DNA from 3 places in the Nocardiopsis mwathae genome. Region 2 is predicted to be linked to each of the others. Evidence: riboswitches for the same ligand, from Rfam matches in the RefSeq annotation. Region 2 holds a riboswitch; each other region holds the start of a gene.

Region 1 (7,882 bases), 2.4 Mb from region 2:
ACCCTCGAATGATGGTTCTCCACCGCACTCGGGACACGGATCGGGCACTGGGACGGCGGGCGGGGGCCGACCGCGACGGTGGCGGCGCGGCCCCGCCTATGAGGGGAAAACCCCCGGCGGATCGGGGCCCGGGACGGGCTACCGCCCGGAGAACCGCGCCTTGCCCGGGCCCTCCTCCACGAAGCTGCGCATGCCGGTCTTCTGGTCCTCGGTGGCGAACAGTGCGGAGAACTGCAGCCGCTCGATCTCCAGGCCGGTGTCGAGGTCGGCCTCCAGACCGCTGTCGATCGCCTGCTTGGCCGCGCGCAGCGCGACCGCCGGACCGTCGGCATAGCGCGCCGCCATCGCGACCGCCGCCGAGTACACCTCGGCGGCCGGGACCACCTCGTCGACCAGGCCGATCCGGTGCGCCTCGTCGGCCGCGACCATGCGGCCGGTGAAGATGAGGTCCTTGGCCCGGGCCGGGCCGATCAGGCGGGGCAGCCGCTGCGTGCCCCCGGCGCCGGGGATGACACCGAGCCGGATCTCGGGCTGGCCGAGCTTGGCGTCCTCGGCCGCCACGCGGAAGTCGGCGCACAGCGCGAGCTCGCAGCCGCCGCCCAGGGCGTAGCCGGTGATGGCGGCGATGACCGGCTTGGGGATGCGCGCGACCGCGGTGAAGGAGTCCTGCAGGGTGCGCGAGTGCGCGGACATGTCGGCGTAGGTCATGTCCGCCATCTCCTTGATGTCGGCCCCGGCGGCGAAGACCCTCTCCCCGCCGTAGACCACGACCGCGCGCACCGCGTCATCGGCCCCGACCTGCGCGGCGGCGGCCCCGATCTCCCGCTGTACCTGCGCGTTCAGCGCGTTCAACTTGGGCCGGTCCAACCGGATCACGGCAACGGCGGGGTTGGCCGGGTCGGCCTCGACACGAACGAACTCTCCCACGGTCGGCACCTTTCACGGGTTCGTCTCCAGCACTGAGGGCTGGCTCACCTCTACCTACCACGGACACCCCGCGCGGCCCCCACCCAGGGTCCGGGGGCCGTCGCACGGCACGACCGCCCCGGCGAGGTGCCTCCTCGCCGGGGCGGCCCGCACGACTCGGCTCATCCGCCTCTTCGCACCGGCGGGGACAGCGGGTAAAGGACGCACGGATCTCTTGGTCGGTCACGGGGTTCATGAATCCGGACGCCAACAGGACACATGTCGGGATGTCCTCTGCATTTTTCGGCCACCGGCCTGCCCTCGGCATCACCCCGTCGACCGCCGGTAGTGGTAGCGATGCGACTCCACGAAGCCATACGCTTCATAGAGCTTCCGAGCGGCGGTGTTCTCCTCTTCGACCTGCAACCACGCCGACCGGGCTCCATGACCCCGCCCCCACGTGAGCAAGGACCGCAGGATCGCGGTCGCCACGCCACCGCGCCGGTACTCCGGGCGGGTTCCCATGCAGAAGACGCCGAGCCATTCGCGGTCGACGACCCCGGCCCCGACCCCCGCCACCTCATCCTCGTCGTCCTCGTCCAGGACCCGCGCGAAAACCGTATGCGCGGGGATACGATCCATGACCAGCTCCCCGGCGGCATCTCTCCGCCCGTCGACCGACTGCAGGGTCCGGGTCCACGCCTCGTCCCGCGCTCCGAGGCGGACCTGCCGTTCCGCACCGCCGACACCCCTGCCACGACGCCGCCCGGTCTCCTCGGTCAGCGGCGCCCGCATGACCAGCGTCGGGGACAGGCGCTCGAACCCGCGCGCGGCCAAGTGATCGTCCAGGGCGAGATGTCGGTGCGCCGGGGAAACCTGGATCAACACCGGCAGGTTCCGCCGCCCGTAGAACTTCTGGACCGCAGACAGCCCATCGAGCGCACCGCACCGGGGCGGAAGCGCCCTGTTCGATCTGCTGCGCGCCACACCGGGTGTCGAGCGCAGAACCCACCCTTGCGCCTCCTTCACCACCGTCGCCGGCCACGCCCGCAGCGCCTGCTGCTCGATCACCATGTCATCCGCACTGTCCATCGGAACAGAATGGCAGCAGGGTGGTCAGCGGCGTTGAAGAGCCCTTCCCCCTTCGTCTCTCCTTGAGACGGCCGTTCGGCTTCGGGGGCGTGGGCCGGCCTCTCACATGAAGAGGGGCTTCCAGGTGCCCAGCGCGAGGGAGAGGGTGTGGGCCGCCAGTAGGACGGCCACGGTACCGATGAGGAGGCAGGTGTCGGAGCGGTGCCAGGGGCTTTCGCGGGCGTGGGTGCGGGGGCCTGTGCCGAAGGCTCGGGCGTCCATGGCGGTGGCCAGCAGGGTTCCGGTACGGATCGAGCGGACCAGCAGGGCGAAGGCCTTGCCCGCGAAGATCGCGGCGGCGGTGAACGGGTTGCGACCCGCTTCCAGGCCGCGGGCTCGGCGGGCCAGGGTGAGGGTGCGCCACTCGGCGGCCAGGAGCGGGATCAGCCGCAGCGCGGCCAGTACCCCCATCACCGGGCGCTCCGGCAGCTTCAGCCGCTGCACCAGCGCGTCCGTCAGCTCGGTGGGGTCGCTGGTGGCCGCCACCAGCACGCCCGGCAGCGCGATGGCCAGCAGACGCACGGCCAGCCCGAACGCGGTCAGCGGGCCGCTCTCCCCGAAGATCAGGTTGACCACACCGACCGACAGCGCCGCCAGCAGGAGCGGGCCGCCGAGGGTGAGGGCCGTGCGGCGGTCGATCCCCGCGAAGGGCAGGACCAGCGCGACCGCGGCCAACACGACGCCCGGGGTCACCGGGTCGACCGTCGGGATCAGCGCGGCCGTCACCAGCAGCGCCGCCACCACCTTGGCGGCGGGGTTGGCGCGCCGGAGCCAGGCCGTGATGGCGGGGTGAGCCTCGGTTTCGGGGATGGGATGGGCGCCGGGTGTGCCGGACGGGTGACGCTCCGACTGTGCGCGGGGCGGCCGGTGGGTGGTCATCGGGTGGCCTCCCCCTCGATCGTCGAGGCCGGGGTGACGCGGCGGTCGCCGACGCGGAGCTCGACGTCGGTGAAGCGGTCGAGCAGCAGGGTGTCGTGGGTCGCCATGACGATCGCCCTCCCCTCGCTGCGGAGGTCAGCGAGGAGACTCACCAGTTCGGACCAGGTGCGTGTGTCCTGGCCGAACGTCGGCTCGTCCAGCAGCAGCACGTCGGGCGCGTGCGCGGGGCCGGAGCTCAGGGCCGTCGCGACCGAGAGGCGGCGCTTCTCACCGCCGGACAGTGTGGCGGGGTGCACATCGGCCAGGCCGGTGAGGCGCAGCCGCTCCAGCAGCTCCTCCACCCACGCCGCCGTCTCACGCTCCCCCAGACCGGTGCGTGTCGGCGCGAAGGCGAGCTCATCGCGGACGCTCCCGGTGACGAACTGGTCCTCGGCATGCTGGAAGACCGTGCCCAGGTGTCGGGCCAGGCGCCGGGCCGGCCACCGGACCAGCGGGCGCCGGTCGACGTCGGCCAGGGCGCCGCGCGGCTCCACCGTCCCGCCGTGCGGGGCGGTGAGCCCGGCCAGCAGCATCAGCAGCGTGGACTTGCCGGAGCCGTTGACGCCCGTGAGGGCGGTGGCCGCCCCGGCCCGGACCGCCGTGTCCACCCCGTCGAGGACCGTGGCCGGTGCCCCGGTGCGCGGGCCGATGGGGTCGGGCTCGCGGGCGACGACGCCGACCGCTTCGATGAGGGGGGACGTGGGAGGGCACCGCGGTGGCCCTGCGGCCGCGCTGCCCGAAGGCCGGGGGGCGTGGCCGGGGACCCAGACGCCCCGCTCGGCGAGGTCGGCGCCGTGCGCGGCGAAGACGGCATCCGGGGCGCCGTCCGCGATGACGCCGCCGCCCGGCTCCAGCACGACCACGCGGTCCACCAGCCCGATGACGTCGGCCACCCGGTGTTCGACCAGGACCAGCGTCGCCTCGCTCGTGGCCACCAGGTCGGCCACCACGTCACGGACCAGGCGCGCACCGACCGGGTCGAGGTTGGCGGTCGGCTCGTCGAGGAGCAGCAGACGGGGGTCCATCGCCAGCGCTCCGGCGATCACCAGCCGCTGCTTCTCGCCGCCCGACAGCGCGGCCGTCGACCGCGCGATGCCGTACGGGAAGCCCACCCCGTCGAGCGCGGCGTGCACGCGCGGCCAGATGTCGGCGCGGGGCAGGGCCCGGTTCTCCAGGCCGAACGCGACGTCGTCGCCGCTGCGCGCCATCACCAGCTGCGTCTCCGGGTCCTGGCTGACCAGGCCGATGTCGCCGCGGCGGCGGTCGGCCGGCTCGCCGTCGACCAGCAGCGCCCCCTCCTGCTCACCGGTGATGGCGGCGTCGGGGCCGGTGAGGCCGGCAAGCGCGTGCAGCAGGGTGCTCTTGCCCGCGCCGGAGGCTCCGAGAAGCAGGACCCGCTCCCCCGGCTCGATCACCAGGTCGACGCCGCGCAGCGCCCACGCGTCGCGGGCGCCGTGCCGCCAGCCCCATCCGGACAACCGCACGCCGGCCCCGCCCCGGGCCGCGCCCCCGCTCATCCGCGCGCCGACGGGAAGGGCGTGAGCGCGCCCGCGCGGGCCAGGGCGGTCGTCAGCAGTCGGCCGCCGATCCCGGCGATGATCGCGGCGCTGAGCACGACGATCACCCCGTAGGCGGCCATGAACGCGGCCGGCCAGTCCGCGTAGTACAGGGTCAGGTCCATCGCGGTGGGCGCCAGCCCGGCGGCGGCCCCGGCGAGGATGGAGATCCCCATCCCCCAGAAGCGGTAGCGGCCGAGCGCGAAGACCACCTCGGGCAGCAGCCCCTGCAGCACGCCCGCGAGCACGACCAGCAGCCCCCAGTGGGTGCCGAGCAGCATCGAGACGGTCGCCGCCGCCGTCGAGGTGAGCACGCCGGCGCCGGGCTTGCGGATGATGAGCATCCCGAGCACCCCCGGCAGCAGCCACATCCCGTAGATCACCGCCTGGGCGGGCGGGAAGAAGAGGAACAGGGGCGAGGTGGCCTCCCACAGCATCCCCCAGAACCAGAAGATGACCCCGATGGCGACGCCGAGAACGGCGGCGACGACGATGTCGACGGTGCGCCAGCGGAACCGGCGGCCCGATGCGGTGGGTCGGGTGGGTTCGGTCGGCTGGGCGCCCGAGGTTTCTCCTGGCGCGGCGGAGGTTCCCACGTCGATCGGTGTCCCTTCGTGTCGGTGCACGAGAGGGCGCGAAGTGCCAAGAGGGCCGCGGCCGGGGCGCGCGTGGGCGCGCGGGCCGGATCCGCGGCCGACGGATCCTACGACTTCCTTCGCCGGCATGACCCGGATCAGGTGTGTAAGGGTCTGCGGGGCCGATCCCGCACTCTCAGCGCCGAAGCGCTCCCCTGTCGGTTCCCTGCCGTTCCGGCAGTTCACTCCATTATGGGTGATCCCGCAACACACCGGACATCACCGACCCTGCCGCCGGCCAGCAGCCCGTCCCTTCCGATGATCTCGGGGATATCGGGGTCTCCCCGGCGATCTTTCCCCCAGTATCTCCGAGATCATCGGAAGGGATAGGGCCGCGCTACCTCAGCACCATGCCGTCGTCCATGGCCTCCGGCGGCCGGGGGGCCACGACCAGCCCCATCTCGGCGGGATCGGCGAGCATGGCGTGGGCGGGCAGGACCCGGACCGTGTAGCCGCAGGTTCCCGACCGCACCAGGGGCACGGATCCCGCGTAGCGCACCAGCGGTCCCTCGACCTCCTCGGGATCGCCGACCGGCGCCAGGGTGGCGACGACCGGTTCGAGCAGCCGCTCGTCGTCGGCGACCCGGCCCACCGCGACCTCCACCTGGATGTCCTGCGGGGCCAGACCGGGCAGCACGAGCGTGGCGTGCACCTGCATCGCGCCGCCGACCTGGGGCGGGTCCTCCATGCCGACCACCTCGACGTGCTCGATGCGCACCCCCGGCCAGGCCTTGCGCACCCGCCGCTTCCAGTCGGCGAGCTCACGGGCGCCGGTCATGGCGGGGGCCGACGTGTCGGTGCCGTCGGCGGCCGCCTCGTCCGTGGGGGTTCCCACCAGCCGGCGTGAGGAGTCGGCGGCTCCCTGGTAGAGGAGGGTGACGTAGTCCTGGACCATCCGCGTGGCCAGCACCTTGGGGCCGAGCGACACCAGGGTGTGCTTGACCATCTCCAGCCAGCGGTTGGGCAGCCCCGCCTCGTCCCGGTCGTAGAACAGCGGGGCGACCTCGCCCTCGATGAGCTCGTACAGCGCCGACGCCTCCAGCTCGTCGCGCCGGTCGGGGTCGCTCACGCCATCGGCCGTCGGGATGGCCCAGCCGTTGGAGCCGTCGAACCACTCGGCCCACCAGCCGTCGCGGATGGACAGGTTGAGCCCGCCGTTGAGCGCGGCCTTCATGCCCGAGGTGCCGCACGCCTCCAGCGGGCGCAGCGGGTTGTTCAGCCACACGTCGCAGCCCTGCACCAGGGAGTGGCCCAGCGCCATGTCGTAGTCGGGCAGGAAGACGATGCGGTGCCGCACCCGCGGGTCGTCGGTGAACCGCACGATCTCCTGGATGAGGCGCTTGCCACCCTCGTCCGCGGGGTGGGCCTTGCCCGCGATGACGATCTGCACCGGGCGCCGCGGGTCGAGCAGCATCGACGTGAGTCGGTCGCGGTCGCGCAGCATCAGGGTGAGCCGCTTGTAGGACGGCACCCGCCGGGCGAAGCCGATGGTCAGGACGTCGGGGTCGAGCACGTCGTCGACCCACCCCAGCTCGGCCGAGCTGGCGCCGCGCTGCCGCCAGGAGGCGCGCAGTCGCCGCCGGGTATCGGCCACGAGGCGGGAGCGCAGCGTCCGCCGCATCTCCCACAGGTCCTCCTCGGCGGCGCCGGTGATCTTGCGCCACCCCTCGGTGTGGGTGAACTCGGCGGAGTCCTCCACCATGCGGCCGGCCATCCTCTGGGCCTCGTCGGCGACCCAGGTGCGGGCGTGCACGCCGTTGGTGATGGAGGAGATCGGGACCTCGGAGGTGTCGAAGCCCGGCCACAGGCCGCGGAACATGTCCCGGGCGACCTGTCCGTGCAGCCGGCTGACCCCGTTGACGCGCTGCGCCAGCCGCATACCCATCACGGCCATGTTGAACACGGCGGGGTCGCCGCCCGCGTAGTCCTCGGTGCCCAGCTCCATGACCCGGTCGCACGGCACGCCGGGCGCCGCGGACACGTCGGCGGCGAAGTGCCGCTCGACGAGCTCGCGGGGCAGCCGGTCGATCCCGGCGGGGACGGGGGTGTGGGTGGTGAACACCGTGCCCGCGCGGGTGGCCTCGACCGCCTCGTCGAAGGTGAGCCCGGCGTCTCCGATGTACTCGCGGACGCGCTCCAGGCCGAGGAACCCGGCGTGCCCCTCGTTCATGTGGAAGACCTCGGGGCGGGGGTGGCCGCTCAGCTCGCAGTAGGCGCGGACGGCCCGGACGCCGCCGATGCCGAGCAGGAGCTCCTGGCGGAGCCGGTGCTCGCTGCCGCCTCCGTAGAGCCGGTCGGTGATGCCGCGCAGCTCAGGGTCGTTGCCTTCGTGGCAGCCGTCGAGGAGCAGCAGCGGGACCCGGCCGACCCGCACCACCCACACGTGCGCGGTGATCCGGCGGCCGTCGGCCAGGTCGACGCCGATGGCCACGGGTTCCCCGCCCGCGTCCGCCAGGCGGCTCATGGGCAGCCCGCGCGGGTCGATCTCGGGATAGGCCTCCAGCTGCCAGCCCTCGGGCGAAAGGGTCTGGGTGAAGTAGCCGTGCCGGTAGAGCAGGCCCACACCGATGAGCGGCAGGCCCAGGTCGCTGGCGCTCTTGAGGTGGTCGCCGGCGAGGATGCCCAGCCCGCCGGAGTACTGGGGCAGCGCGGCGGTCAGGCCGTATTCGGCCGAGAAGTACGCGATGCCCGAGGGCGGCGCGGACAGTCCCTGATACCAGCGCGGGCCGGTGAGGT
Region 2 (7,882 bases):
CAGCAGCTCCACCGGGTCGGGTAGCAGGGTGCGCTCGTCGGCCACGACCTCCAGCTTGATCCAGTCCGTCTCCAGCGCCTCGCGGGCCAGCCGGGCCGTGCGCACCGCGTCCATGGCGGTGAAACAGCCTGCGGTGTTGGGCAGCGGCCGGATGCCGTTGCGCCGCAGCACGTCCCACACCGAGCCCTCGGCGCCGGGGGAGACCCTGCGCATCGCGACCGTCGTCATCTCCGTCCCGGAGGCGATGAGCGCCTCCTCCAGGACCTTCAGCGACGGCGCCCCGCCGGTGCCGGTGATGAGGCGGGAGGCGAACTCCTCACCGGCGATGACCAGGGGGTCGCCGGCCGGGGAGCGCACGCCGCCGGGGGTGCCCGGGCCGGTGGTGCCGGTGGGGCTTGTGGCGCCGGTGGTTTCCGCGGTCATCGCTCAGCCTCCCTGCACAGCCGTGAGTACGTCCACGCGGTCGTTCTCGCTCACGACGGTCGTCGCCCAGGTCGCCTTGGGAACGACCTCGTCGTTGACCGCCACGGCGATTCCCTCGCGCGCCTCGGTCAGGGTGCGGACGGCGTCGGCGACCGTACTGCGCGGAGCCAGGTCGCGGGGCTCGCCGTTGATGATCACCTTCACGGTTGAACTCCCTATCGCAAAGATTTCGACGTCTGCGGGCGGATGCCCGGGACCACGCGCTCAGGACAGCCGCGTCGCGGCGAAGCGGCGGGCGTAGTCCGGCAGCTCACCGGTGGCCAGGGCCTCCGCCATGGCGTCGCCGGTGGCGGGGGCGAGCAGTACACCGTGCCGGTGGTGCCCGGCGGCCAGGTGCAGCCCGGGCAGGCGGGTCGGGCCGAGCAGCGGCTCGTTGTCGGGGGAGGCCGGGCGCAGCCCGACGCAGGTCTCGGCGATCTCCAGCTCGCTGATGCCCGGCACCAGCTCGTGGCCGTCGCGCAGCAGCTCCCACACCCCGCCCGCGGTGAGCCGGGTGTCGTCGCCCATCTCCTCCTGTGTGGCACCCAGCACGATCTCCCCGCCCGCGCGCGGCACCAGGTAAACGGGCGACCCCTTGACCAGGCCCCGCACGGTGCGGGTGACGATGGGCGGCTCGCCCCGGGGCATCCGCAGCCGCAGCAGCTGGCCCTTGACCGGGCGCACGGGCGGGACCACGCCCTCGGGCAGGCCGCCGATTCCGGGTGTGCGTGTCCCGGCGGCCAGCACCACCTGGTCGGCGGCGAGCTCGCCGCCCGAGCGCAGCCGGACGCCGCGGGCGCGGTCGGCGGACACCACAACGTCGGTGACCCGGTCGTCGACCATGCGGACGCCGCGCCGCTCGGAGGCCGTGCGCAGCGCCGCCAGCAGCGCGCGGGGGTCGACGGAGCGGTCGTCGGGCGCGTGGATACCGCCGCGCACCGCGGGCGCGAGCATCGGTTCCAGCCGGCGGCACTCGCGAGCGGTCAGCCGCTCGGCCTTCAGCCCCAGCCGGGTCTGCAGTTCGCCGAGTTCGGTCAGCTTGGACAGGTCGTCGGTGTCGAACGCGATCTGCAGGGTGCCCGCCGACCGGTAGCCCGTCGGCACCCCGCTCTCGTCCTCCAGCTCGGCGACGAAGCCCGGGTAGCGGTCGCGGGACAGGGCGCCGAACCGCATCAGCGGCTCCTCGCCGAACATGGCCTCGGTGGCCGGGGTCAGCATGCCCGCGGCGACACCGGAGGCGGCGCACGGGCAGTGCCGCCCCACCACGGTCGTCAGCAGGCCGCGCCGGGCCGCGCGCCACGCGGTGACCAGTCCGATCAGGCCGTCACCCACGACGAGGACGTCGGAGGCGGGCAGGGGGTCGTCGGGCACGGTCATGCCATCCACTCCCTTCGCCGGTATGACCCGGATCAGGTTCATGCGGTCGGAGGCTCACAGCCTCCCTCTCAGCCGGGTCCCACCCGGCTCCCGCGGGGATCTTCACGTCTTTCCCGCCCATCTTAGGGCGTCGTGCGCGGACCGGCCGAGGGGTGGGCGTCCGCTGCGGGTACGCCAGGAGCGATCAGCGCCGACGGCCGGGTTTGCGTGCGGCGAAACTGTGGGAGATTGGCTGCGTGACACAGAACGACCACGACATCGAAGCCCTCGTCGGCGAATGGATGACCCTGAAGGAAGCCGCGCAGGCGCTGGGCGTCAGCCCGAACCGCGTCAAGCAGTTCATCGGCGACCACAAGCTGCTGGGCATCCGCAAGGGCGGGGAGGTCTCGATCCCCGCCGCGTTCATCGCAGGCGGTGACATCGTCAAGGGCCTGCCCGGGACACTCACCCTGCTCGCCGACGCCGGTTTCACCGACGACGAGGCGCTGCACTGGATGTTCACCCCGGATGACACGCTCCCCGGGGCGCCCATCGAGGCCCTGGCCGCCAACCGCGGCACCGAGGTGCGCCGCCGCGCCCAGGCGATGGCCCTCTAGCCGGGCGGCCCCCGGGGCGGTGATCCCCGGCCCGACCTTCCGGTGCGACAACCGCAGTCCCGCGCGATCGACCCCGGGCGCGGCCGGAACGCCCGGCCGCGCCCATCGGCACGGCCGCGCGGTTCCCCCGCCCCGCCGCCCGGCCGCCCCGTGGGGCGCACTACCCTGACCGGGTGAGTGAGAGCCTGCGCGAACGACTGTCCACGGCCCGCCTGTACCTGTGCACCGACGCCCGCACCGAGCAGGGCGACCTCGCCGCGTTCCTCGACGCGGCGCTGTCCGGAGGCGTCGACATCGTCCAGCTGCGCGACAAGGAGCTGGCGGTCCGCGACGAACTGGCCGCACTGGAGGTGATGCGCGAGGCCTGCGAGCGCCACGGCGCGCTGCTGGCCGTCAACGACCGCGCCGACATCGCCCACGCCGCCCGCGCCGACGTCCTGCACCTGGGCCAAAGCGACCTGCCGGTGCCCCATGCCCGCGCGATCCTCGGCGACGGCCCGCTGATCGGCCGATCCAACAACGACGCCCGGACGGCCGCCGCCTCTGCCGCCGAGGAGGGCGTCGACTACTTCTGCGTCGGCCCCACCTGGGCGACCCCCACCAAGCCCGGCCGCCCGGCCGCCGGACTGCCCCTGGTCACCGAAGCCGCCGCTCTGCGCACCGAGCGCCCCTGGTTCGCCATCGGCGGCATCGACCTCGACAACCTCGACCAGGTCCTCGCGGCGGGCGCCACCCGCGTCGTCGTCGTCCGCGCCATCACAGGGGCCCCCGACCCGCACGCCGCGGCAGCGGAGCTCAAGCGGAGGCTGGCCGTAACGGCGTGAGCTGGCGGTACGTCCGGGATCACCCGCTGAGGACCTCGACGTCGTACTTCTGGATTTCGGTATGACGGCTACGAGTGGGAGTGCTTCTGCCTGAGCTCGGGCGATCAGTGCGCGATCGCACGGGTCCGAGTGATATCGAGGCGACGCGCCGACACGCATGGCGTGGTCGATACTCATCGGAAGTTCGATGAATCCGCGGTACCGCAGGGCGGCGTCGAGATCTTCGGGGACCACGAGCTTCCCCAGCGCCGACTTGATGGAGATTTCCCATGCTGTCACGGCGCTGACGTACACCTCCTCGGTGCTGAGAACCCGTTCGCATGCCACAGCTGGGAGCTTTGGGCTGTCCTCCGGCCACCAGGCAGGATGTGCGTGTCGAGCAGAAGCCTGACGGCCGCTCCCCGCGAAAAGCGGCGAGGGTTTCCTCGTCCGGTTCATCGAAGTCTCCGGCGATGGTGATCTTGCCTGCCCGGAGTCCGGGTGCGGGGCGCCGTACCGATCGTGTCAAGGGGACGACTTCGGCGACCGGAGCTCCGTGACTGCGAAGGAACGAATTCTCGATCTCCCTCCATGGCGCGCAGCGGATCTGAGAGACGCACATCGTCATCGGTGTCCGTGTCGTATTCGCGTGCGGGTTCCATCGTGCCTTCCTGGAAGGCTCGGCTTCTTCCCGACGTCGTCGTAGGGTGGTCGAAAGGCGACCGGTTCCGTCGAAGCGGCAACGCGATCGAGCGCCGTCCAGGGGCTGCACTCAGGTGTAGACGTGGCTGAGCGCGCTCGGGTGGGTGCGGAGGAAGCGTTCGAGGGTCTGGGCGGGGTGGCCGGTCAGGCGGACCACGGCCGGGGAGACGACGTCCATCTCGCCGCTGGCGATCGCGGCATACGAGCTGGCCCACCCCTCGATCTGCCACTCCGGGGCGCCGGTGGGGCGGCGCGAGGCCAGGGCCTCCTCCCAGGTCTCGGGGACGTAGCGGATGGTCTTGCCGGTCAGCGCCGACAGCCGCTCCACGGTCTCGCCCATCGTCATCGCCTCGGGGCCGGTGACGTCGTAGGTCGCGCCGTCGTGCTCCGCCCCCTCGGTGAGGACGGCGACGGCCGCGTCGGCGACGTCGTCGCGGGAGACCCAGGCGACCCGGCCCTGCCCGGCCGGCCCGCGGATCACCCCTGCGTCATCGGCCCAGTACGGCAGCAGGTCCAGGTAGAAGCCGGGCCGCAGGAAGGTGTGCGCCACGCCCGTGGAGCGGATATGCGCCTCGGTGTAGAAGTGGTCGCGGGCGTAGCTGAACGTCGCGGCCGGAGCCGCCGACAGGAACGACAGGTAGACGATGCGCTTCACCCCCGCCGCGACGGCGGCGTCCACCGCGCTGATGTGCCGGTCCACCCGGTCGGCGGACTCCGTGGCCGAGACCAGGAACAGCGTGTCGGCCCCCTTGGCCGCGCGCTCGAAGGCGGTCGTGTCCTCGTAGGACGCCATCGCGGCGCTGGCACCGGGGAACTCCGGTGCCCGGTTGAGGTCGCGGACGATGAGCCGCTGGGCGATGCCGCGCCGGGCCAGTCGCGCGGCGACGCGGCCGCCGATTCCCCCGGTCGCACCGGTGATGCCGATGGTGTGCGTTATTGCCTGATCGTCACCCATGGCTCCCTATTCTCACCTGATGCCCCTTCCGGCGCGGGTAACGGCGCGCCGGACTCGACCGTGCGAGGGGCGGCGTCCGCGGATGAGGTGCCGTCCTCACCTCACCCGCGGACACCGCCCGCCGGGCCCTCCCGGGCCGCGGTCCGGGTCCGTCTCCGACTCAAACAGGCCGAGCGTCCCGCGTCGATCCGCCAGGGGGAGGAACCGGTCTCCTCCTCTGGTGGGGAGGCACGCCCCGCACGGTGCGTACGTGTAGCCGTCCGGTGACGGCCCGCGCACGGGCGCGGCGCCCCCGGCGGGCGGGGCGGGGCCCGTGGGTCAGTGCTTGCGCGCCGTGGCGGCCACGATCAGGTCGGCCAGGGCGGAGCGGGCCTCGTCGGCGATCAGCGGGCTCTCCAGCGCGCGGGTGGCCTGCGCGACGTAGCCGTCGATGCGCCGCTCGCACGCTTCCAGCGCGCCGCAGCCGGTGGCCAGGGCGCGCATCCGATCCACGGTCTCCGGCGTGAGGTCCGGGTCGCCCAGGTGGCGGCGGAACTCGGCGGCGTCGTCCGCCGCGGCGCGCTCCAGCGTCTCGGCGACCAGCAGGGTGCGCTTGCCCTCTCTGAGGTCGTCGCCCGCGGGCTTGCCGGTCTCCTCCGGGTCGCCGAAGACGCCCAGGAGGTCGTCGCGGAGCTGGAAGGCGACGCCCAGCGCGGTCCCGTAGGCGCTGTAGACGCCGGCGAGCTCCGGGTAGCGGCCGGCCAGGGCGGCACCGATGTGCAACGGGCGCTCGATGGTGTACTTGGCCGCTTTGTAGTGCATGACGCGCAGCGACGCCTCGACACTCTCCGAACCGCGCACCTGCTCCAGCATGTCGAGGTACTGCCCGGCCATCACCTCGGTGCGCATCGCGTCGAACGGCTCCCGGCCCGCCCGCAGCGCCTCCAGGGGAAGCCCGCTGCCCTGGTACATCTCGTCGCTCCAGGCCAGGCACAGGTCGCCGATGAGGATCGCGGAGCCCTGCCCGAACCCGGCGGCCGAGCCGCTCCAGCCCGAGCGGCCGTGCAGCTCCTCCAGGCGCTTGTGCGTGGCCGGCAGACCGCGGCGGGTGTCGCTGTTGTCGATGACGTCGTCGTGGATGAGGGCACACGCCTGGAGGAACTCCAGTGAGGCCGCGGCCGGGTAGATCTCCGGGATGTCGCCGCCCCCGGCGCCGCGCCACCCCCAGTAGCAGAAGGCCGGACGCAGCCGCTTGCCGCCCGCCAGCATGGCCTCCAGCGCCTCCATCACGGGCTTGAGCTCCGGGCCGATCTCCAGCAGCTGGGCGCGGCGGCGCTCGGTGAATTCGGCGATCTCGGAATCCACGGCCGCACGCACGAAATCGACGGGAGATGATGGTGTGGAGGTCATGAGGGCAGGTTATCCGCTGTTCGCGGCGGTCCCTCCACCGGCCGGGGCGCGGGTGCCGCCCGTCCCGGCCCATTCCCGACCGGGCGAGTGGCCTATGGTGGATCACATGCTTGGCACAGTGACACGCTCCGGTGCGGCGCCGCGCCCTGCCCCGCGGCCGCGCCACATCCGCGACCTGCTCAACGCCGGCGAACCGACCTTCTCGTTCGAGTTCTTTCCCCCCAAGACCCCCGAGGGCCAGCGGAAACTCTGGCGGGTCATCCGCGAGATCGAGGCACTGGCCCCCTCGTTCGTATCCGTGACCTACGGCGCCGGCGGCGGCACCCGGGACCGCACGGTCGAGATCACCGAACGCATGGCGACCGACACCACACTCCTCCCGGTCGCGCACATGACCGCCGTCGACCACTCGGTGCGCGAACTGCGCCACCTCATCGGCCGGTTCGCCGACGCCGGCGTGAGCAACATGCTCGCACTGCGCGGGGACCCGCCCGGCGACCCGCTGGGAGAGTGGGTCAGGCACCCCGAGGGGCTGAACTACGCCGACGAGCTGGTCCGGCTGCTCAAGGAGACCGGCGACTTCTGCGTGGGCGTGGCGGCGTTCCCCTACAAGCACCCGCGCTCGCCCGACATCGAGTCCGACGTGAAGTACTTCGTCCGCAAGTGCCGGGCGGGCGCCGACTACGCGATCACCCAGATGTTCTTCGAGGCGGACGACTACCTGCGGCTGCGCGACCGGGTCGCGGCCAAGGGCTGCGAGGTGCCGATCATCCCGGAGATCATGCCGGTGGTGAAGCTCGCCACGATCGAGCGCTCCGAGCAGCTGTCGGGCGCGCCGTTCCCGCGAGCCCTGGCCGCGGAGTTCGAGAAGGTGGGCGGCGACAAGGAGGCCGTGCGCCGCCTCGGCATCGAGCAGGCCCAGCGGCTGTGCGAGCGCCTGCTGGACGAGGGCGCCCCGGGCATCCACTTCATCACCTTCAACCAGTCCACCGCCACACGCGAGATCTACCGCGAAATCGCGCCGAACCGGGTACCCGCAGGGGGAGCCGCGCGGCCATGATGGCGAAGGGCTGCTGCGGGCTTCCGGGGAAGCGGAAGTCCGACAGCACGTCGACGAAGCCGCAGGACGTGTAGAGGCCGCGGGCCACGGTGGCGCCGGCATGGGTCGACAGGACGGCGGTGCGCTCGGTGCGCGCCGCCGTCAGCCGGTAGAGCAGCCGCCGACCGATGCCCCGGCCCTGGCGCTCCGGGCGCACGTGGACCTCGGCGATTTCGAAGGAGTCGCGGAACCAGCGCCGTTCGGCGGCCGGGTCGCGGACGCGCAGCGCCTGGGTGACCACATCGTGCCACCACTGGCCGCGTCGGCCATGGAACCCGTAGGCGAAGCCGACGGCGTCCCCTCCGGCCTCGACGGCGGTGACCGACCGGAATCCGGGGTGGCGGGAGTGCTGCTCCATGATGACCTGCCGCCCGGCGAGCTGGTCCCGCGGCGGGTCCATGGCGGCCGCGTAGATGTCCATCAGCGCGGGCAGCGCGTGGACGAAGGCGGGAGCGGCCAGGTCCCACAGCTCGGTGTCGGTCTGCACAGCGCCACCCTA
Region 3 (7,882 bases), 2.0 Mb from region 2:
ACCTGGGTGGCCGGCATCGCGATGGTGATCATCGCGGGCACCGTCATCATCGGCGGCATCAAGAGCATCGGCCGGGTCGCCGCCGGCGTCGTGCCGATCATGATCCTGCTCTACATCGGCGTCACGCTGCTGGTGCTCATCGCGCACGCCGGCGACATCCCCGCCGCCCTGGCCCTGGTCATGACCGACGCCTTCACCGGCCAGGCCGCAGCGGGCGGTGGCGCCGCCTCCATCTTCGTGGTGATCCAGGCGGGCGTGGCGCGCGGCATCTTCTCCAACGAGTCGGGCCTGGGCACCGGCGCCATCGCGGCGGCCGCGGCCAAGACCGACCAGCCGGTGCGCCAGGCGATGGTGTCGATGACCCAGACCTTCATCGACACCCTCATCGTCGTCACCATGACCTGCCTGGCCATCATCGTCACCGGTGTCTGGCAGGAGGACGGCCGCGGCGACGGCGCCGCGATGACCTCGGCCGCCCTCCAGGACGGTCTCGCGGCCATCTCCCCGGGGCTGGGCCCGCTGGGCGGCTACATCGTGGCCATCGCCGTCGCGGTGTTCGCCTTCACCACCATCCTGGGGTGGTCCTACTACGGCGAGCGCTGCATCGACTTCCTCGTCGGCCACAAGGGTGTGCCGTTCTACCGCGTGGTGTTCGTCGCGATGATCTACGTCGGCGCCGTGGCGTCCCTGGACATCATCTGGCTGGCCAGCGACATCGCCAACGGCCTGATGGCACTGCCCAACCTCATCGGCCTGCTACTGCTCTCCCCGGTCATCGTCCAGGAGACGCAGAAGTATTTCGGCAACCCCGACTGGAAGAATCCGGACATCAAGATTCCGGACGTGCGCCAGTAGCCGCCCGCCGACCCTTCCGGCCCCGCCCCGCACCCCGCGCGGCGGGGCCTTTTCCCGGACATCGGGAGTACGCCTCTCGGGAGAACGATTCGAATCTCCGCGGTGGTCCCGACCGTTCTCCCGAGATCAACGGGGGAGCGGACGGTCGGATGCGGGGCCCCACCAAGCGTGGAAGTGGTGGACCGGGCCCTTTCCCGTTCCGGCGTCGAGAACGTCGGCGTGGCGCAGGGCCGCGGTGAGGTAGGCCTTGGCGTCGCGGACCGCCGCGGCGACCCCGTCGCGCTGGGGCAGGAGAGCGGCGATGGCGGAGGAGAGGGTGCACCCCGTGCCGTGGGTGTTGGAGGTGGGGACGCGCTCGGCGGTGAAGGTCCGCGGCTCCCGCCCGGGCGCCGCCAGCAGGTCGGTGCACCGCTCGCTCGCGGAGCCGCCCAGGTGGCCCCCCTTCAGCAGGACGTGCCGGGCGCCGAGCCGCAGCAGCCGGTCGGCCTGGGCGGCCATCGCCTCCAGGTCGGCCGCCTCGTCCTCGGCCAGCAGCTCGGCGGCCTCCGGCAGGTTCGGTGTGACCAGGTCGGCGCGCGGCATCAGCTCGGTGCGGACCGCGGCCACCGCGTCGGCGGCCAGCAGCCGGTCGCCGCTCTTGGCGACCATGACCGGGTCGAGCACCACGTTGCCCAGGGCGTAGCGGTCGATGGCGGCGGCGACGGCGGCGATGACGCCGGTGTCGGCCAGCATCCCGATCTTGACCGCGTCCACCCGGGCGTCGGTGAGGAGGGTGTCGAGCTGGTCCGCGACGAACGCGGCGGGGACCGGATGCACGCCGGTGACGCCCCTCGTCGACTGGGCGGTCAGGGCGGTCACGACCGTCATGCCGTAGCCGCCGAGGGCCGAGAAGGTCTTCAGGTCGGCCTGGATTCCGGCGCCGCCGCTGGGGTCGCTGCCGGCGATGGACAGGATGTTGTAGCCGCTCACGGGCGTTCCTTCGCTAGTACGAGCTAGATCAGGTTCGACGGGTGTGCTCTCAGCCGTGACCGGTGGATGGGCCGGTCCCGGCACCCCGCGCCGTCATGGACGTGGTGTGGAGTTGTGGGGAACCGTGGGATGGACGGGTCTCAGCCGCGGCCCGCGGAGTCGACCTGGTCGGGGGCGCGGTGGCGGCCCTGGGGCGCCGGGCCGCCGCCGGGGCCGTCGGCCTCCCGGCGGGCGCGGGCACGGCGTTCGACCAGCAGCACCGTGACGACGACGGCGAAGCCGACGACGGCGAGCGCGACGGTGACCGGAACGTCGCCCTGCGGCGCCTGAAGCGTGCGGTCGCCGTCCTGCCACGGCCACAGCGCGCGCAGCGAACCGGCCATCAGGCCGGTCAACACGACCAGGGTGATGTGGTGGTAGTTCTCCAACAGCCACTGCAGCAGCTTGACGAAGAACGCCAGGCCGAAGAACGCGCCCAGCGCGAACGTCGAGATGTATCCGAGGTCGCGGGTGTTGAGCGCGTCCATGGTGACCGTGTACAGGCCGAAGGTCAGCAGGATGAACGAGCCCGAGACGCCGGGGAGCACCAGCGCGCAGATGGCGACGGCGGCGGCGCCCGCGACGATCAGGAAGTCGGGTTCGACGTGGGCCGGGGGCAGGCCGGTGAGCAGGAACGCCCCCGCGGCCACCACGAGCGCCAGCAGGTAGTGCCCGGCCTTCCAGGTGCGTCCGGACCCGCTGTAGGGCACCCACAGGGAGGCCAGCACGAGGCCGAAGAAGAGCGCATAGGCGCGCTGCTGCTCGCGCTCGACCAGGGGGGCGAGGAACTTGGCCGCGAGCAGCGCGGCGATCACCATGCCGACCAGCACCGCGATGATGGCCGCCCAGTCGGCCTTGCGGAACTCCTCGGCGGCGCGCCCCAGGCCGCGACCGCGCGGCAGGTCGCTGACGGCAAGCCGGACCCCGCTCACCACGTGGCCCGCCGAGGTGATGAGCGTTTCGTAGATGCCGACGATCAGGGCGACGGTTCCGCCGCTGACGCCGGGGACCACCTCCGCGGTCCCGATGAGGGAGCCGCGGAACGCGTTGAAGAGGTGAGTGCCGACTGACTTCGCCATGTCTCGCGTTTCGTCTGAAGAGGCCGGGAGGAAAGATAAAAGGGTCGGGCGGCCGCCTCGCGGGCGGCGCGCCCCCAGTCTAGGGCGGATGCGGCGGGGGTTCGGGCGCCGTGCGCCCGCCTCCTGCGCCCATGGGTTTCGGACCGGTGCCGGGGACAGCGGGCCGTGTGCACCGGCATCGTATGGGTACAGACGCGTCGACGCGTCGGGACCCCGGGGGCGACGGGGCGGTCCCGACCGACGGACCCTGCGGCGTGGAGCCGCGGAAGCGGGGGTGGTGAGTGATGACGGGATGTATCCACGCTGCGCGGTTTCCCGGATGGGAGTGGTGGGCAACCGGAAAATCCGCCCCTTGTGCAACGGGGGCACCATCTGTTCTCCTGCTGGAGGCCGCGTCAACCGGGGCTTTGTGCGTTAACCGAACGGGTATCTGAAAATCGAATAACGATCACTGCTGTTCCGATCAACGGCGATCGAAGGGAAATCCTGGATGAGCGACACCCGCAGTCTGGGCCGCGACACCTCCGGTGGGAACCACACCGGGCCCGTCATTTCGAGCAGCGACCACATCGGACTGGCCGAGACCCACTCGGCACACAACTACAACCCCCTGCCCGTCGTCATCTCCGAAGGCGAGGGAGCCTGGGTCACCGACGTCGAGGGGCGCCGCTACCTCGACTGCCTCGCCGGCTATTCGGCGACCAACTTCGGACACAGCAACCCCGACCTGCTGGCGGCCGCACACCACCAGCTCGACCGGGTGACGCTCACCAGCCGCGCCTTCTACCACGACCAGTTCGGCCCCTGGGTCACCGCGCTCGCCGACCTGGTCGGCAAGGAGAAGGTACTGCCCATGAACACCGGGGCCGAGGCGGTGGAGACCGCCGTCAAGGTCGCCCGCCGGTGGGCCTACGACGTCAAGGGCGTGCCCGACGGCCAGGCCACCATCATCGTCGCGGGCGGCAACTTCCACGGCCGCACCACGACCGTCATCTCCTTCTCCGAGGACCCCGACGCCTACGGCGGATTCGGCCCCTACACCCCCGGCTTCCGCGTGGTCCCCTACGGCGACGCCGACGCGATCGCGGCGGCCGTCGACGGGACCACGGCCGCCGTCCTCGTCGAGCCCGTGCAGGGCGAGGCCGGCGTCATCGTGCCGCCCCCGGACTACCTGCCCCGCATCCGGGAGATCTGCGACGAGAACCGGGTGCTGTTCATCGCCGACGAGGTGCAGTCGGGCCTCGGCCGCACCGGCACGGTCACGGCCTGCGAGCACACCGGGGTGGTCCCCGATGCCTACCTGTTCGGCAAGGCCCTGGGCGGCGGCATCCTTCCCGTCTCGGCCATGGTCGCCGACGAGGACGTCCTCGGCGTGATCAAGCCGGGCCAGCACGGCAGCACCTTCGGCGGCAACCCCATGGCCGCCGCGATGGGCCGCACCGTGGTGCGGATGCTGCGCGAGGGCCCCTACCTGGACAACGCCCAGCGCCTCGGCGAGCTGCTGCGGGCGCGGATCAAGGAGTTCGTCGGCAACGGCGCGGTCGCGGCGCGCAGCATCGGGCTGTGGGCCGGGATCGACGTCGACGACTCGCTGGCCAGCGGCCGCGAGCTGTGCGAGCGGCTCGCCGCCAAGGGCGTTCTGGTCAAGGACACCCACGGCTCGACGGTGCGGCTCTCCCCGGCACTGGTCGTCACCGAGGAGGACCTGAACTGGGCGCTCGACCGGTTCAGCGAGGTCCTGGCCGAACTGCGTGCGGAGAAGGGGTAGGCCCTGGTCCGCCGTCCCGCCGCGCCGGGACCACCGAGACCGCCCGGTGGCCGCGCCGCCCCCGTTTCCGGGGCGGGGCGGCCACCGCTGTGTATGCCCTACTCGACCTCGGCGGCCAGCACGTCGGGGGTGACGTTCTCGACGGTCTCCCGCGTCACGAACAGCGGGCGCCCCGGGCCGGAGGTGACCCGCTGGGCCACGCGGTCGCTGAACGCCGCCTGTCCGGCCGCGTTGGGGTGGAAAGTGCTGCGATCCACCCTGATGCCATCGCTCAGGTCGCGCAGGAGCACCCCGTTGAGCCACGGTTCGTCGGCGTCCACCTCGTGGCCCCGGAACACGGTGTAGAGGTCGACGAACTCCACGCTGCCGACCTGGCCCTCGTCGTAGATCTCGGCATCGGCGCGGTTGACCGCGTTCTCCAGCCGCAGGTTGAAGCGCTTGATGGTGGAGTTCAGCCACTTCTGGTCGCCGACCGTCAGCGTGTAGTACATGCCCTCGGGCTTCTCGGCGAACAGCCGCGGATAGCCGAGCACGACGACGCGGGCGTCGGGCGCGCGGTCGCGCAGCTCCGCCAGCAGGTCGTCGAAGGTCGACTCGAAGCGCTCCATCCGCTTCTCGATGTCCTCCTCCTGACCGGTGCAGGCGTCGGCCTCCACCAGCGGCAGCCGCACCATGCAGGTCCGCAGGACCGGCGTGAAGCCCAGGTCGTTTCCGCCGATGCCGAGGGTGATCAGGGACGTGTGCGGGGTGACCTGGTCGAGCTGGGAGCCGGTCGAGCCGATCTCCTCCAGCATCGCCGTGCCCTTCTGCGAGCTGCACGCCACGAAGCCGAGCTCGCCGGCGAAGTCGTAGGCGTTGGTGAGCCGCTGGGGGTAGGCGTTGGCCGAGCGCCAGCACCCGCCGGAGCGCGCGGTACCGGGCAGGTAGTCGCCGGCGCCGTCCCCGGAGGAGTAGGAGTCGCCCAGCGCCACGTAGTGGCCCCACGTGGCCGCCTCGACGGGGGCCATCTCCACGCGCCAGTCGGGGACCTCGGGGTCGTCCTCCTCGGGCGGGACGGGCCGGTCGGGGCAGCCGCGGCCGGTGAGGTCGCACCACAGCCCCAGGGCGCCGTCGCGGGTGGCCGGGACGGCGGCGACGATGACCAGCACGAACACGAGGGAGACGGCGAGGGAGCCCAGGACCCAGGTCCGCCGCGTGAGTTCTGGTATGCGCACTGTCGCGTTCTGCCTCTCGTTCTGCGCCGCCCCCGTTCTCGGGCCGGGAGGCGGCGCGACCCTGGAGGCAGGTTACCCGCAGCCGCCGGTGATCCGGCGGGGGCGCGCATGACCTCCACGGCCCGCGCCCCAGGAGGTCCGGGGCGCACCGAACCGGGTGGCCAGGTCCGGGGGGACAGGGCGGCGGGTCAGGTCGGCCGAGTGCTCCCCACGACGTCCAGGACCCGCTTGACCTCGACCTCGTCCAGGTCGGCGCGGGCGGTCAGCCGCAGCCGCGACCGACCGTCGGGGACGGACGGCGGTCGGAAGCACCCGACGCGGACCCCGGCCTCGCGGCACCGCCGCGCCCACGCCACCGCCGCGTCGGGGGAGGGCGCGCCGACGGATACCACCGCCGCGTCCGGAGCGTGGACGTCGAGCCCCAGTTCCCCCAGGCCCGCCGCGAGCCGCCGGGCCGTCTCCCGCAGCCGTGCGGCCCGCTCGGGCTCGGCCCGCAGCACCCGCAGTGCCGCCAGCGCCCCGGCCACCGCGGCCGGGGCCAGCCCGGTGTCGAAGATGAACGTGCGGGCGGTCTCCACCAGGTGCCGGATCACCCGCTGCGGGCCGAGCACGGCACCGCCCTGGGCCCCCAGCGCCTTCGACAGCGTCGCCGTCACGACGATGCCGCCCCGCTCGGCCGCGGGGATGCGCGCCGCGCCGAGCGCACCGCGCCCGCCGTCGCCGACCACGCCCAGACCGTGCGCGTCGTCCAGGAGCAGCGCCGCCCCCTCTTCGGCGCAGACCCGGGCGAGGGCGGGCAGGTCGGTGAGGTCGCCGTCCACGGAGAAGACCGTGTCGCTGACCACCAGGCGCCGCTCGGCGGGGTGGGCCCCCAGCGCCGCCAGCGCGGCTCCCGCATCGGCGTGGTCGAACAGCGACACCCGGGCACCCGCGGCCTTGGCCAGCCGGGTGGCGTCGATCAGCGACGCGTGGTTGTACCGGTCGCAGACCAGGTGTGCGCCGGCACCGGCCAGCGCGGTGACCATGCCGAGGTTGGCCGCGTAACCGGAGGAGAAGACGAGCGCCGCCTCGGTGCCGTAGAACGCGGCGAGCTCGGCCTCCAGCTCCCCGTGCAGCGCGGTGTCCCCGGTGACCAGCCGCGACCCGGTGGAGCCCGCCCCCCACCGCCGGGCGGCGTCGGCCGCCGCCCCGGTGACCTCGGGGTGCCGGGTCAGCCCGAGGTAGTCGTTGCCCGCCATGTCGAGCAGGTCCTCGTCGGGCACCCGGGGCCGCGTCCTGCGGGTCAACCCCGCCTCCGCCCGTGCCCGCGCGGCACCGTCCAGCCACCCGAACGGGTCGGCCCGCCCGGCGCCGCCGCGGCCGGACGCGGCCGTCGGCCCGGCATCGGCCGACACATTCGATGCCTCCACCACATTCGAGGCCTTCGACGCGGTCGACGCGTCGTCCTGCGGGTCTGTCGTCACCGTGGGCTCCGATCTCCGACGGATGCCGCTGCCTGCGGACCGGTGGGGCGCCCGGCCGCCACAGCCGAGCCGCGGTACGGGCGCGGACGCACCAACGCGTCCGTACCGGAAATCGAGGGTAGTGGGGGCGGATCTCCGGCCCCCGCACCCCCCGCTCGCGCAGGCCGAACCGGTCGCGCCGCGGCCGGTCTCCAGCCCGCCGGAGAGGCGGTACGCCCCGCGGCGTGCCCCCCTGTCCTACCGGGCCAAATGCGTGTTCACCGAAGCCCATGGGCGCGACGGCGGTACCCGTCGCGCACGCCCTCCTCGCTTGCGGACGCGCCACCGCCGGGCCGTTCGGCCCACCGGATACCGGCGCTCCCGCGCGCTCCTTCGCGACCACGCCGGTAGGACAGGGGGACACGGGTGCTAGGAGGCGGAAACGACTCTCACATGCCCGTGCCCGCATGTCATCGGTGGAACGGGACAAAGTTCTGCACCCATTTTGTGGAGGAG

What was found. Region 2 has a riboswitch for thiamine pyrophosphate ahead of thiO (glycine oxidase ThiO). Riboswitches for the same ligand answer to the same signal wherever they lie in the genome.
Region 1: linked by a shared signal. The riboswitch ahead of HNR23_RS02310 (ECF transporter S component) and the one ahead of thiO (glycine oxidase ThiO) in region 2 are both predicted to bind thiamine pyrophosphate.
Region 3: linked by a shared signal. The riboswitch ahead of thiD (bifunctional hydroxymethylpyrimidine kinase/phosphomethylpyrimidine kinase) and the one ahead of thiO (glycine oxidase ThiO) in region 2 are both predicted to bind thiamine pyrophosphate.

What each region holds. Positions count from the first base shown of each region.
Region 1 is NZ_JACHDS010000001.1:602,894-610,775, reverse strand. It holds gene HNR23_RS02330 (enoyl-CoA hydratase-related protein) at 139-927, opposite strand; gene HNR23_RS02325 (GNAT family N-acetyltransferase) at 1,234-1,998, opposite strand; gene HNR23_RS02320 (energy-coupling factor transporter transmembrane component T family protein) at 2,101-2,916, opposite strand; gene HNR23_RS02315 (ABC transporter ATP-binding protein) at 2,913-4,472, opposite strand; gene HNR23_RS02310 (ECF transporter S component) at 4,469-5,107, opposite strand; TPP riboswitch at 5,205-5,313, opposite strand; gene glgP (alpha-glucan family phosphorylase) at 5,484-7,882, opposite strand, start outside.
Region 2 is NZ_JACHDS010000001.1:2,962,715-2,970,596, reverse strand. It holds gene HNR23_RS12855 (thiazole synthase) at 1-423, opposite strand, end outside; gene thiS (sulfur carrier protein ThiS) at 427-627, opposite strand; gene thiO (glycine oxidase ThiO) at 688-1,839, opposite strand; TPP riboswitch at 1,832-1,943, opposite strand; gene HNR23_RS12840 (helix-turn-helix domain-containing protein) at 2,076-2,435, shown strand; gene thiE (thiamine phosphate synthase) at 2,609-3,259, shown strand; gene HNR23_RS12830 (NAD(P)H-binding protein) at 4,011-4,895, opposite strand; gene HNR23_RS12825 (polyprenyl synthetase family protein) at 5,214-6,284, opposite strand; gene metF (methylenetetrahydrofolate reductase [NAD(P)H]) at 6,391-7,344, shown strand; gene HNR23_RS12815 (GNAT family N-acetyltransferase) at 7,262-7,870, opposite strand.
Region 3 is NZ_JACHDS010000001.1:986,108-993,989, forward strand. It holds gene HNR23_RS03860 (alanine/glycine:cation symporter family protein) at 1-855, shown strand, start outside; gene thiD (bifunctional hydroxymethylpyrimidine kinase/phosphomethylpyrimidine kinase) at 982-1,824, opposite strand; TPP riboswitch at 1,813-1,922, opposite strand; gene HNR23_RS03870 (DUF368 domain-containing protein) at 1,965-2,942, opposite strand; gene rocD (ornithine--oxo-acid transaminase) at 3,433-4,710, shown strand; gene HNR23_RS03880 (GDSL-type esterase/lipase family protein) at 4,809-5,924, opposite strand; gene HNR23_RS03885 (8-amino-7-oxononanoate synthase) at 6,113-7,318, opposite strand.